4 regions of the Quatrionicoccus australiensis genome follow, and region 4 is predicted to be linked to each of the others. Evidence: riboswitches for the same ligand, from Rfam matches in the RefSeq annotation. Region 4 holds a riboswitch; each other region holds the start of a gene.
What was found. Region 4 has a riboswitch for cobalamin ahead of KI612_RS19975 (TonB-dependent receptor). Riboswitches for the same ligand answer to the same signal wherever they lie in the genome.

Region 1 (2,886 bases), 2.0 Mb from region 4:
ATTGCGGCAGCAGTCGGCGAGCCGGCAAGCAGCGCGGCAAGCAGGCCGGCCAGCGCGAACAGGCCCTTGGCGGCAGGGCTTACAGTGCGCCAGCGATTGCCGTAGGCGGCGCGTTCAATCAGCATGCGCTGTGTTTTTCCCGGATAGGTTGCTTGCCGGCGGCGCGGCCTCTTGCCCGGCCGCTTTCTCGTTCATTTCCCGGCGCAGGCGTTCGCGCGTCACCGAAGCGCCCAGCCAATAGCCGATGAAGCCGGCGCCAAGTGCTGCCTGCAAGGCGAAGAGCAGCGAGGCGATTTCGCCGCTCGCCGGTTCGAGCAGCGGCGAAAACCACGGCCGGTAACCCGGCGCAATCTCGCTGATCGCTTCTTGCGCCTTGTTGTCGGCGCCGCCGAAAGCTTCGCCGGGGACGCCGTCCGGACCGATTGCCGGCGGCGCGGCGAGCCACAGCGGCAGCACGGTCAACAGCACGACGGCAGCCAGAATCAGCAAGTTGCGCAGTTTCATGCCTTGACCTCGCGTTGACCGAACAGCGGTAGTTTTTGCAGCTCTTCGGCATTGAATCGGCGCAGCGCATTGACCACGAGCACGGTGAGCAGGCCCTCGCTGATCGCCAGCGGGATCTGGGTGATCGCGAAAATGGCGCCGAACTTGGCAAACGAGCCGGCAAAGCCGCCGGCCGGATCGGGAAAGGCCCAGGCGAGCTGGATCGCTGTCGTTACGTAGGTCGCCAGGTCGCCGAGCGCGGCGGCGGTAAAGACGCAGGCGGAAAGCGGCAGGGCGAGGGCGCGGCCGGCGCGGAACAGGCCGGCGGCGACGAAAGGCCCGACGATGGCCATCGAGAACAGATTGGCGCCGAGCGTGGTCAGCCCGCCGTGTGCCAGCAGCAGGGCCTGAAAGAGCAGAACAACGAGGCCGACCGGCACCATCGCCGCCGGCCCGAACAACAGCGCGCCGAGGCCGACGCCGGTCGGGTGCGAGCAACTGCCGGTCACCGACGGCAGTTTCAGCGCCGACAGCGTGAAGGAAAAGGCGGCGGCGACGCCGAGCAGCATGCGCTGTTCCGGCTGCGCCTGCAGTTGCCGGCGCAGCGAACGCACGCCGAGTGCCACGAAGGGCAGGGCAGCCAGACTCCAGCCGAGGGCGTGCGCCGGCGGCAGGAAACCTTCCATGATGTGCATGACTTCATCCCCGAAGCTAAATTAAAACGCCGGGGTATGACAGGTGAGATCGGAGGACAGGCCGGATTGGGACCATGGGTGCACGGGCACGCAGGACGCAGCAACGGCGAATCTTCAGACCCTTCCCAGAACCCCGGAGAATGGTGCGACACAAGCATCGGGCCGGTCTTCTGACTCGCCTTCATCCTTCTCCACCAACCTTCCCATGCAATGCACAGTGGCGTGGGGTGGAGTCGTCTGGCTTACAGCAGCGGGGGCTGTGCCGGAATGGAGGAACGTTGCTGGGCAACGTCTTCTTCACCGGCTTCCCGTTTCATCCCGGCCTGCGCTTGCAAACCGGGATACCCGAATGGCGCGGATTATAGTCACGAAAACCGGATGCCGGACAACTTTTTGTTTTTGCCGCCATCCGGACCGGCGTCAGGCGATAAGGATATTTTCCGGCTTGCCTCTTACAATCGAGCATTCGATTTTTCTTATGGAGTTAGCCATGCGTCGCCTGCTGATCAGCCTGATCTGCCTTCTCAACACCGCACTGGTACAGGCCGACGACTGGGTCAGCCGGCAGCAGGTGACGGGCAGTTTTGCCGACGTCAAGGAGACCGTGGTGATGGCCATCGAGAACCGTGGCCTGGTCATCAACTACACCTCGCACATCGCCGACATGCTGGCGCGTACCGGTGCCGATATCGGTGCCGGCCGCAAGATATTCGACGAGGCCGAGATCATCGAATTCTGCTCGGCCGGCCTGTCGCGGAAGATGATGGAACTCGATCCGCACAACATCGTGATGTGTCCGTTCGCGCTTTCCATCTACACGCTGCCGGGCGAAGCCGGCAAGGTCTGGCTGAGCTACCGCCGGCCACAGGGCAAGGCGGCGCCGCTGGTCAATGAACTGCTCACAGGGGTTGTCGCCGAGGCGGTGCGCTAGTCTCGTTTTACCCCCGCAGCGCCGGCGTATGTGTGCCGGCACACGGAGCCGCTGCTGATCGCCGGAGAGAATGGCGCATGCCGTTTTGACCGGCGCTCTCAGCAGGCAGGCCAATGAAATTCAGGGATTACTACCAGGCCATGGGCCTTGAACGTACGGCGAGCGCCGAGGCGATCAAGAAGGCTTATCGCAAGCTTGCCCACCAGTATCACCTCGATGTGTCGAAGGACCCGGCGGGTGAGGAAAAATTCAAGGCACTGGCCGAGGTCTACGCGACGCTGAAAGACCCGGAAAAGCGGCAGGCTTATGACAACCTGGGTAGCCGCCCGAGCGGCGAGCAATTCACGCCGCCGGACTGGCAGCAGCGTAACAAGACCGATGCCGCCGGCTTTGACGATGTCGATCTGGCCGACATCTTTGCCGCCTTCAGCCGTTCCGGGCGGCAGCGCCAGCCGGCACCGGTTGCCGGTCAGGATTACGAAGTGGCGGCGCATGTTTCGCTCGAACAGCTCTTTCGCGGCGGTGAAATCGAGGTGCGCGCCGAATTGCCGGAGTACGACAAGAATGGCCTGGCCCACCGTGTCGACCGGACGTTTCGCATCAGCATTCCGCTCGGCGCTGCCGACGGCCAGCGCCTGCGTCTGGCCGGCAAGGGCCTGCGTCTGGCCGGTAAGGGCGGCAGCGGCTTCAATGGCGGTCGGGCCGGCGATCTTTACGTGGCGCTGGCGGTACAGGCGCATCCGCTCTACCGGGTCAGCGGCCGCGATCTTTACCTCG
Region 2 (2,886 bases), 280 kb from region 4:
GCTCAAGCATGCAGGGCTCCGGTAATGATGAACAGCACGGTCAACCACAGCCAGAGGCTGTTTTTGACCAGGGAAATGGCGCGCCGCAGGTCGCTGGCGACCGGCGCTGGTCCGGCGCCAAGCGGCGGCCGGATTTCGAGTTCGCCATGATAAACGGCGGCGCCACCCAGCGCGATGCCCAGACTGCCGGCGCCGGCCGCCATCACCGGCCCGGCGTTCGGGCTGTCCCAGCCCGGCGCCTGGCTGCGCCAGCAGGTCAGCGCCAGGCGCGTCTTGCCGAGCAGCGCGTAGGACAGCGCAGTCAGGCGGGCCGGGATGTAGTTGAGCGCATCGTCGAGACGCGCGGCGCAGCGCCCGAACAGGTTGTAGCGTTCGGTGCGGTAGCCCCACATCGCATCCAGCGTGTTGGCCAGGCGAAAGAGCAGGGCGCCCGGGCCGCCGAGCAGCGCAAACCAGAACAGCGCGCCGAAGATCGCATCGTTGCCGTTTTCCAGCAGCGATTCGCAGGCCGCCTTGGCGACGCCGGATTCGTCTAGGGTCGCCGTCTCGCGCGAAACGATCCAGCCGACGCGCTGCCGTGCCGCCGGCAGATCGCCGGCCTGCAATGGCGCAACGATGGCCTCGGCATGTTCGCCCAGGCTCTGCGCGCCGAGCGCAAAATAAAGCAGCACGACATCGACCGCGAACGGCGCCAGCGGCCGCAGGGCAAAAGCCAGCGCCACCCAGGGGCCGACCGCGAGCAGCCAGGCCAGGCTACCGGTCAACAGCGAATTCCGGTTCATTTTGCCTTCCAGCCAGGCGGCCAGATTGCCGAACCCGACCAGCGGATGCCAGCGCGACACTTCGCCGAGCGCCCTGTCGAGCAGCACGGCGGCGAGCGCCGCGAGCGGCATGGCGAAGATGCCGGCGAGTTGGCCGGCAGTTTCGATGGGCAGGCTCATGTCCGCCTCGCCCCGGCCAAAGCGATGATCGAAGTGATCGCCTGGCGGGCTTGCGGGCTGTTGTGCCAGCAGGTCGAGCCGATCATTTGCGCGATGCGCAGCGTGATGACGGCCGGATCTTCGTCGGCCAGTTGGCTCAGGGCCGTGAAACCGAGTTGCTCCAGACGGCCGATCACCGTCGCGCCGACGCCCTTGAGGGCCAGCATGTCTTGCCGCTCGCCGGCGGAAAATCCGGCACTCATTTCGGGAAAATACCCCGCTCCTGGATGTCTGCCTGCAAATCGGCCAGCGCAGCGGTCAACTCCGAATTTTGCCCGGAATCGCCCGCGCCCCACTGCTCGAAATAAACCAGGTCGTTGAGCGGCAGGCGCGGCAGCCAGCCGGCCTTTTCCAGCTCCGGCCGCTCGTTGAAATGGCTGACGTAACCGATGCACAGGTAGGCGATCGGCACGATGTGCTCGGGGATGCCGAGCGCCTGCTGCAAGGCCTTCTCGTGGAAGATGCTGACCCAGCCGACGCCTAGTCCTTCGGCACGGGCGGTCAGCCAGAGGTTTTGCACGGCGCACACGCTGCTGTAGAGATCCATGGTCGGCATGTGCGTGCGGCCGAGCACGACCGGGCCGGAGCGCGTGCGGTCGCAGGTGATGCACAGGTTGAGCGGCGACTCGAGGATGCCCTGCAACTTCAGCTTGCTGTAGATCTCGCGCTTCTCGTCCGGAAACATCCGCGCCGCCTCGTCGTTGGCCTGGCGGAAGACGTCATGCACGCGCTGCTTCACCTCATCCGAACGGACCAGCAGGAAATTCCACGGCTGCATGAAACCGACCGACGGCGCGTGATGCGCCGCCATCAGGATGCGGCTCAGGATGTCATCGGGCACCGGCGTCGGCAAAAACTGGCCGCGCACATCGCGGCGGCTGAAAATGGCGTGATAAACGGCCGCCCGCTCGGCGTCCGAAAAAGCCGGCGCCTGCGGCAAGGACGGGTTTTCCATGGATTCCCCTTCTGGAAAAACGGCACCGCCCGACCAGGGCTGGCCAATTCAATCATCTCCCGGCCGGTCTTCTGACTCGGAATCAAGCGAACGATGCGCCTTCCCGGGTTACCCCAGTGGCCTGTGCATCGCCCATCCTCCTTACAGCGTTGGGCACGTGGCGGAGTTGCACCGCCTTCCCGATTCTCCGTTCGGCAAGGCCGAACGACACCCGGAGATACGAAGGCGAGAGGATATCAGGAGGGGCGGGCGGGGGCGATGGAATTGGCGTTGAATCAATCATCATCAGCCTGATTTGGCTAACTGACCGGGGTCTTGAAGGACTGTTGTATCACCCCGGTGCCGCAAAAACCTGGGCAAACGTAAACGCCTCCTGCGTCGCCCCAAACCGCCGCACCAGCTCCAGCTTTTCCTTCGCTTCCTGCGCCGTCGGCAAGTGGCCGGCGGGGACCCACCACAGTGCGAGCTGGATTTCGTTCATCTTGGCGAACCAGGCGTGGCGGGCACGGATGGTGTCCATATGGACGGTCTTGTAGACGTAATTTTTCAGCGAGCCGACATCCCGCCACAGGCTGACGTTCATGATCACCAGCGGGTCGGCGTAGGGGCGGATCGAGGTGTAGTCGCCGCCGCTGCCGAGCATGCGCCAGATGAAGCCGTCAGCCTGGTCGGCGAGCTGGTTCATGGCGTCGAGCTGATCCATGAAACCGCGCATGACGTCCGTGTCCATCTCGGCCTTGGCGCGGGCGACATTGACTTGGGCGAGGTGGCAGGCGGACATGAGGCGGCTGGCGGGCGTGGCGATGCGGGATATTGTATGCGCCGGTACGGGGCTTGCGCTGCCTGCCTTGTGCGTTGCCGGCGGCATTTTTCTTGGGCGGGGCGGCAAAGCGGTTTATCCTCGCGCCGTTTCCTGGTTACGACGCTTTCACATGCCCTGTTTCTCCCTGA
Region 3 (2,886 bases), 280 kb from region 4:
CGCAGGCGGCAAATTTACCCGGGCAACTGGGCGAGCAAGCCGAGGTAGAAAGCGATTTCGGCAACTTGCTGCGTCGCTCCCAGGCAATCGCCGGTATAGCCGCCCAGCCAGCGCTTGAACTTGGCAGCCAGCCAGACGGTGCCCAATGCCGCCAACGCGCAGCCGGCCACGGCCTTTGCGATGGGCAAGCCGGCCAGCGCCGTCAGCACAAAAAGCCATGAAAACAGCAGTTGACCGATGGACAGTCGCGTCGCCAGCGGTTTGGCCTTGGACTGCAGGTCTTCGCGCACGTAATCCATACCCGCCAGCAGCGTGACTGCACAAAAGCGCGACAGCACATGACCGGCAAGCAGCGCCCACGGCACCAGCGTGCTGTCGAGCGCCGCAAGCAGCGTGAATTTGCCGAGCAGGGCCAGCACCGTGGCGACCACGCCGTAACTGCCGACCCGCGAGTCCTTCATGATCTCGAGGATGCGCGCCTTGTCCCAGCCGCCACCCAGGCCATCCACGGTGTCGGCGAGACCGTCCTCGTGGAAGGCGCCGGTGGCATGGAGCGTTGCGACCATCGACAACAGCACGGCGACCGGCTGCGGCCAGAGTTGCAGTGCCGCGAGATAGACCAGCGCGCCGATCCCGCCGATCACCAGGCCGACCGCCGGGAACCAGCGCGCCGAGCGGTTCAGCGCTTCCGCCGAATGTCCGACCCAGGCCGGCACCGGCAAGCGTGTGAAGAAGCGGATGGCGCCGAAGAAATACTCCAGCTCGCGGCGCAGCATCAGTCTTTATCCGACACACCGGCCGATTCGAAGCTGGCCATTTCATTGAGGAAATTGACTGCGGCCAGCACCAGCGGATAGGCCAGGGCGGCACCGGTGCCTTCGCCCAGGCGCAAACCAAGGTCGAGCAGCGGTTCGGCGCCCAGCGCCTGCAGTTGCGCCGCGTGGCCCGGTTCGGCCGAGCGGTGGCAGAAGACGCAGTAATCGGCGACCGCCGGCACCAGACGAATCGCAGTCAGCGCCGCGGCGCCGACGATGAAACCGTCGATCAGCATGGTCATCTTCGCTTCCGCCGCGCCGAGCATGGCGCCGACCATCATGGCGATCTCGAAGCCGCCGAATTCGGCGAGCACGCGCGCCGGATCGTTGTCGCCACCGGCGGCGCGGTAGCGCTGCAAGGCCTGTTCGAGCAAGCCCTGCTTGCGCGCCAGACCGGCATCGTCGAGGCCGGTGCCACGCCCGACGCAATCGGCCAGCGTGGCGCCGGTCAGGCAATGCGTGATCAGGGACGCGGCCGCCGTATTGCCGATGCCCATTTCGCCGAAACCAACCAGGTTGCAACCGTTCAGCGACAGGTTGCGGCAGAACTCGCCGCCGCGCTCGATCGCGGTGGCGCATTGTTCGGCGCTCATCGCCGGTTCTTCCAGGTAATTGGCGGTGCCGGACGCTACCTTGGCGTTGATCAGGCCGGGGCGCTTGCCGAAGTCATGCGCGACGCCGGCGTCGATGATCGCCAGATGCAGGTCGTTCTGACGCGCAAAGGCATTGATCGCGGCACCGCCGGCAAGGAAATTCTCGACCATCTGCCAGGTCACGTCCTGCGGGTAGGCCGAGACACCAGCCCTGGCCGCGCCGTGGTCGCCGGCAAAGACCAGCATGTAGGGCTGGCCGAATTCCGGGTCGAGGCGCTGCTGGATCAGGCCGACCTTTTTGGCCACCGTTTCGAGTTGACCGAGCGCGCCGCGCGGCTTGGTCTTCTGGTCGATCTTGTGCTGCAGGGCAGCGGCCAGCCCCTGATCCGGGGCGCTGATGTTGAATTTTGAATGCATCCGATTCTTCCTGTTCGAAAAAGCAAAAAGGGCCTCGCCGCCGCGCTCTTGCGAACGCAACGACGAAACCCTGTCCACAGGTTTCCGGCCCGAACAATCCGATACGTCTTCTGGCTTCCGGATCGGCCGAATGCCGCGCCTTCCCGCCGGGTCTGTTTCCCCATGCAGTGGCATCGTGCGGCAGTCGTCCCCGGTTACAGCGGCGGGCCCGCCCCGGATTCGCACCGGGTTCCGTTTCATCGGATCGGGGCGGATTATCCGGCTTGCCGGGACGCCGTGCAATCACCTAAAGTGCCGGCTGATCCTTGAAACCCCAGTTGACCGCTTATCCATCTGTGACCAACCGCATGAACACTGACTTCCATGCCTTCGAGGTGATTAACCCAAAAGGTGAAAGCGCTACGCGGCCGCTGGCACGCCTGGTCGGGCGCCCGACTTTGTCGCTCCTCCTTGCAGGCATGAGCCTGCCGCGTCCGCAAGGGATACCGATCCCTGCTGCGCCGGGACCATATCGTCGCTTCGCGCCGGCCATCCCGCCCAAACGCACCAACAGCCTCGTCCAACTGAGGTTTCAAGGATGAAAGAACTGATCTTTGGCGGCGCCCGTTCGGGCAAGAGCCTGCTCGCCGAAAAGCGGGCGGCGGAATCCGGCCTGCGCGTCGTTTACCTGGCGACGGCGGAAGCGCGAGACGGCGAGATGAGCCGGCGCATCGCGCATCACCGCGAGCGTCGACCGGTCGACTGGGGCTGCGCCGAAGAAACCCTGCACCTCGCCGCCAAATTGCGTGAGCTGGCAGCCTCGGACACCTGCATCCTGGTCGATTGTCTGACCCTGTGGCTGTCCAACCTGCTTTTTGCCGGCCAGGCGGCAACCCAGGCCGAGGCCGGCACCGCCATCGACTGCCCGCTGTTCAACGCCGAAACGCAGGCCCTGCTCGACCTGCTGCCGCAATTGCCCGGCCGCATCATTCTCGTTTCCAACGAAGTCGGCTGGGGCATCGTGCCCATGCACCCGGTGTCGCGCCTCTTTGCCGACGAGCAGGGCCGCCTCAACCAGCGCG
Region 4 (2,886 bases):
TGCGCATGATGGGCGCGCAGACTCGAAATCGAAGTCAGGACGATGGCCGCCATCGAGGTACCGAGCGCCAGATGAACCAGATGCTCGCTGCCCACCCCCTGGGCGGCAAACATCGCCGTCAGCAGGGGCACCATGATGCCGCCACCGCCCACCCCGAGCAAGCCGGCAAAAATCCCGACCAGGGCACCCAGCAACAAATAGGCAATCAACCACTCAATAGCCATTCTCAAGACCTTTTCAATTGGGTGATAGCGAGCAACTGCCCGACGATGAAATCCCATTCATCTCCTGTCACCGGCGTTATCGACAAACGATTGCCGCGCGCCAGCAGGCGCATGCCGGCAAGTTCAGGATGCTGGCGCAGTTCTGCGAGCGGAACAAAACGCGTTTTGCTGACAAACCGAACATCGCGCAACAGCCAGCGCGGATTATCCGGGGGCGACTTGGGATCGAAATACGGGCTTTGCGGCGCGAACTGCGTGGCATCCGGATAGGGCCCGGAACACACCTCGCAAATGCCGGCGATGCCCGGCTCGGCACAGCCGGAATGATAGAAGAAGGCGAGGTCGCCGACCTGCATCGCGTCGCGCATGAAATTGCGCGCCTGGTAGTTGCGAACGCCGAACCATGGCACCGTCCGGTCGGGTGCTGCAGCGAGATCGTCGATCGACACCTCGTCAGGCTCGGATTTCATCAACCAGTAGTTCATGTCGCGATTTCGGAAATGAAAACGGGTGGCAGAAACTCTGCCACCCGTTGAAGATTGGCCCCCGCAAGTGCCGTCAGGCCGGCATCCTGAACCTGAGTCCAGAGTGGCTACGTTCCTTCCGCATCAGGCACGCTCGACGAAGAGCACGCACAACAGCGGATTGACGGTCCGCAACCGATGCCAATTAGCATTGGTTCAAGGAATATATGGCCTTAACAAACACCGCAGGGGACACTCGGCGGATAGCGCCGGGATCAGCAGGAATTGATCAGAGATCCAGTTGCTGCTGGGGCGCCAGCACGGTGTCTATCCGTGCTCCCATGTCGTCGATTCTACGCTTTGCTTCGGAAGTATCAACCGCTTCCGCAAAGCTTTTTTCGCCACTGCGGGAATCCCCGGAAAGCAGCTCGTGCGCGATGTTCAGCGCGGCCATGACGGCAACACGCTCGGCAATGGTGCTCTTGGTGCGCTGGGCGATTTCGCGCATCTTGCCGTCGACCAGATCGACCGCCAGCAACAGCGCATCGCGCTCCTCGGCGGTGCAGGCCACGCGATATTCGCGGCCCATGATCTTGACATCAAGGAAATTGGTCTCGGCGCTCATCTCAGACATCCTCGGGCAGCTTGTCGACCAGGCCTTCGAGGCGTTCGCGCGCCGCCGCCATGGTCTGGCGCAAATGCAGGCGCTCGACCTCGGCCGCAGCCATCTGGTTCTTCAGTACTTCGTTCTCGGCACGCAACTGCTGAACCAGGGCAACGACCTGTTCAACCTTGCCTTCGAGTGCTTCGAGTTCGCTATTCATGGCCCGGACTATAAATGTTAAAAGCCCGCATGGTCAAGGACTAAGCCTTTATTCTCAAAGTAGTTTGTAGAAGGACAAACTGTAATTTTTGCTGCGCAGCAATACGTCACAAGGTAGAATGCGCGCCGTTACAGGTGCTGCGTACGGAATCTCCAAGCGCAGTTAAACGGGAAAGCGGTGCGTCTCCATCGAGACCATTCCGCTGCTGCCCCCGCAACGGTAAGCAAGTGCGGGCGCGTCATCAGGCCACTGGGTGCAAACCTGGGAAGGCGACGCGTCAAGACTTGCAAGCCCGGATACCGGCCTGGACACCAACGGAAGTGCCACGGGGCGGTGGTGCCGGTCCCCGACCTGAATTCACTCCCCACACTTCCTTTTCAATGCTGTTCCGACGTGCGGGGACGCCTGTCGGGAAAGGGAAATCATGAATTCACGTCTCAAGCCTTTGGCGGTGCTGCTGCCCGCTCTTTTTGCCATTCCTGCCGCTGCCCAGCAATTGGCACTCCTCGACGACGTGGTCGTCACCGCGAGCCGTTTCAGCGACTCCTCGCTAGCCACGGCATCGAACGTAACGACCATTACCCGCGAGGACATCCGCGACTCCGGCGCCCAGACGCTGCCCGATGTCCTGCGCTACAACGCCGGCCTGCAGGTCACACCGCTATACGGCTCAATTGGCGCCGACACTTCAATCGACATGCGTGGCTTTGGTGAAGGTGCCGCCCAGCGCACCCTGGTCCTGCTCAACGGCCTGCGCCTGAATCCGCTTGATACCTCAAACGTCGATTGGGGCCTCATTCCGCTCGACAGCGTCGAACGCATCGAAATTGTCAGCGGCAGCGCCGCCATCCTTTACGGCGACAACGCGGTCGGTGGCGTAATCAATATCATCACCGGCAAGCAGCGTGACGGCGCCAGCATTCAAGCCGGTCTCGGCAGCGACAATGGCCGCCAGCTATCGGCCAGTATCGCCAGACAAGTCGACAAATTCGACCTGGCCCTCGCCGTCAACCATCAGGCAACAGACGGCTGGCGGAAGAACAACAAGCAGGAACGCAACAATCTTTCTGGCCGCCTGGGCATGCGCTTCGACCGCGGTGAAGCTTTCGTCGATATTGGCTGGTCAGCACTGGATATCGGCCTGCCCGGCTCGTTGAGCAAGGCGCAATATGAAAATGATCCGCGCCAGGCAGCCACCAACGACAGCTACGCCGAACGTCGCACCGCCTTCGTCCGTCCCGGCATTACCTGGCGTCTCGCTGATAGCTTGAGCTTCGCCGCCGAACTCGGCTACACGGAGGTCGACAACACATCCTGGATTTCCGATTGGGGTTCCTTCGACCGCCGCAAGACCAACACTGTCTCGTTCACGCC

Region 1: it holds a riboswitch for cobalamin, as region 4 does, so the genes downstream of both, KI612_RS09590 (energy-coupling factor ABC transporter permease) here and KI612_RS19975 (TonB-dependent receptor) in region 4, are expected to answer to the same signal.
Region 2: it holds a riboswitch for cobalamin, as region 4 does, so the genes downstream of both, bluB (5,6-dimethylbenzimidazole synthase) here and KI612_RS19975 (TonB-dependent receptor) in region 4, are expected to answer to the same signal.
Region 3: it holds a riboswitch for cobalamin, as region 4 does, so the genes downstream of both, cobT (nicotinate-nucleotide--dimethylbenzimidazole phosphoribosyltransferase) here and KI612_RS19975 (TonB-dependent receptor) in region 4, are expected to answer to the same signal.

Annotation. Positions count from the first base shown of each region.
Region 1 is NZ_CP075188.1:1,996,316-1,999,201, forward strand. Features, by position in the region: gene cbiQ (cobalt ECF transporter T component CbiQ) at 1-125, opposite strand, end outside; gene KI612_RS09585 (energy-coupling factor ABC transporter substrate-binding protein) at 115-504, opposite strand; gene KI612_RS09590 (energy-coupling factor ABC transporter permease) at 501-1,178, opposite strand; cobalamin riboswitch at 1,322-1,542, opposite strand; gene KI612_RS09595 (DUF302 domain-containing protein) at 1,669-2,109, shown strand; gene KI612_RS09600 (DnaJ C-terminal domain-containing protein) at 2,223-2,886, shown strand, end outside.
Region 2 is NZ_CP075188.1:126,268-129,153, forward strand. Features, by position in the region: gene cobD (threonine-phosphate decarboxylase CobD) at 1-10, opposite strand, end outside; gene cbiB (adenosylcobinamide-phosphate synthase CbiB) at 3-941, opposite strand; gene KI612_RS00605 (hypothetical protein) at 938-1,183, opposite strand; gene bluB (5,6-dimethylbenzimidazole synthase) at 1,180-1,935, opposite strand; cobalamin riboswitch at 1,980-2,165, opposite strand; gene KI612_RS00615 (DUF3291 domain-containing protein) at 2,267-2,716, opposite strand; gene KI612_RS00620 (cobyric acid synthase) at 2,868-2,886, shown strand, end outside.
Region 3 is NZ_CP075188.1:130,656-133,541, reverse strand. Features, by position in the region: gene KI612_RS00635 (adenosylcobinamide-GDP ribazoletransferase) at 15-776, opposite strand; gene cobT (nicotinate-nucleotide--dimethylbenzimidazole phosphoribosyltransferase) at 776-1,825, opposite strand; cobalamin riboswitch at 1,909-2,094, opposite strand; gene cobU (bifunctional adenosylcobinamide kinase/adenosylcobinamide-phosphate guanylyltransferase) at 2,403-2,886, shown strand, end outside.
Region 4 is NZ_CP075188.1:4,021,794-4,024,679, forward strand. Features, by position in the region: gene KI612_RS19005 (sulfite exporter TauE/SafE family protein) at 1-224, opposite strand, end outside; gene KI612_RS19010 (EVE domain-containing protein) at 227-709, opposite strand; RNA gene ssrS (6S RNA) at 764-943, opposite strand; gene KI612_RS19020 (cell division protein ZapA) at 978-1,313, opposite strand; gene KI612_RS19025 (hypothetical protein) at 1,315-1,512, opposite strand; cobalamin riboswitch at 1,628-1,834, shown strand; partial or broken gene KI612_RS19975 (TonB-dependent receptor) at 1,937-2,380, shown strand; gene KI612_RS19030 (TonB-dependent receptor domain-containing protein) at 2,507-2,886, shown strand, end outside.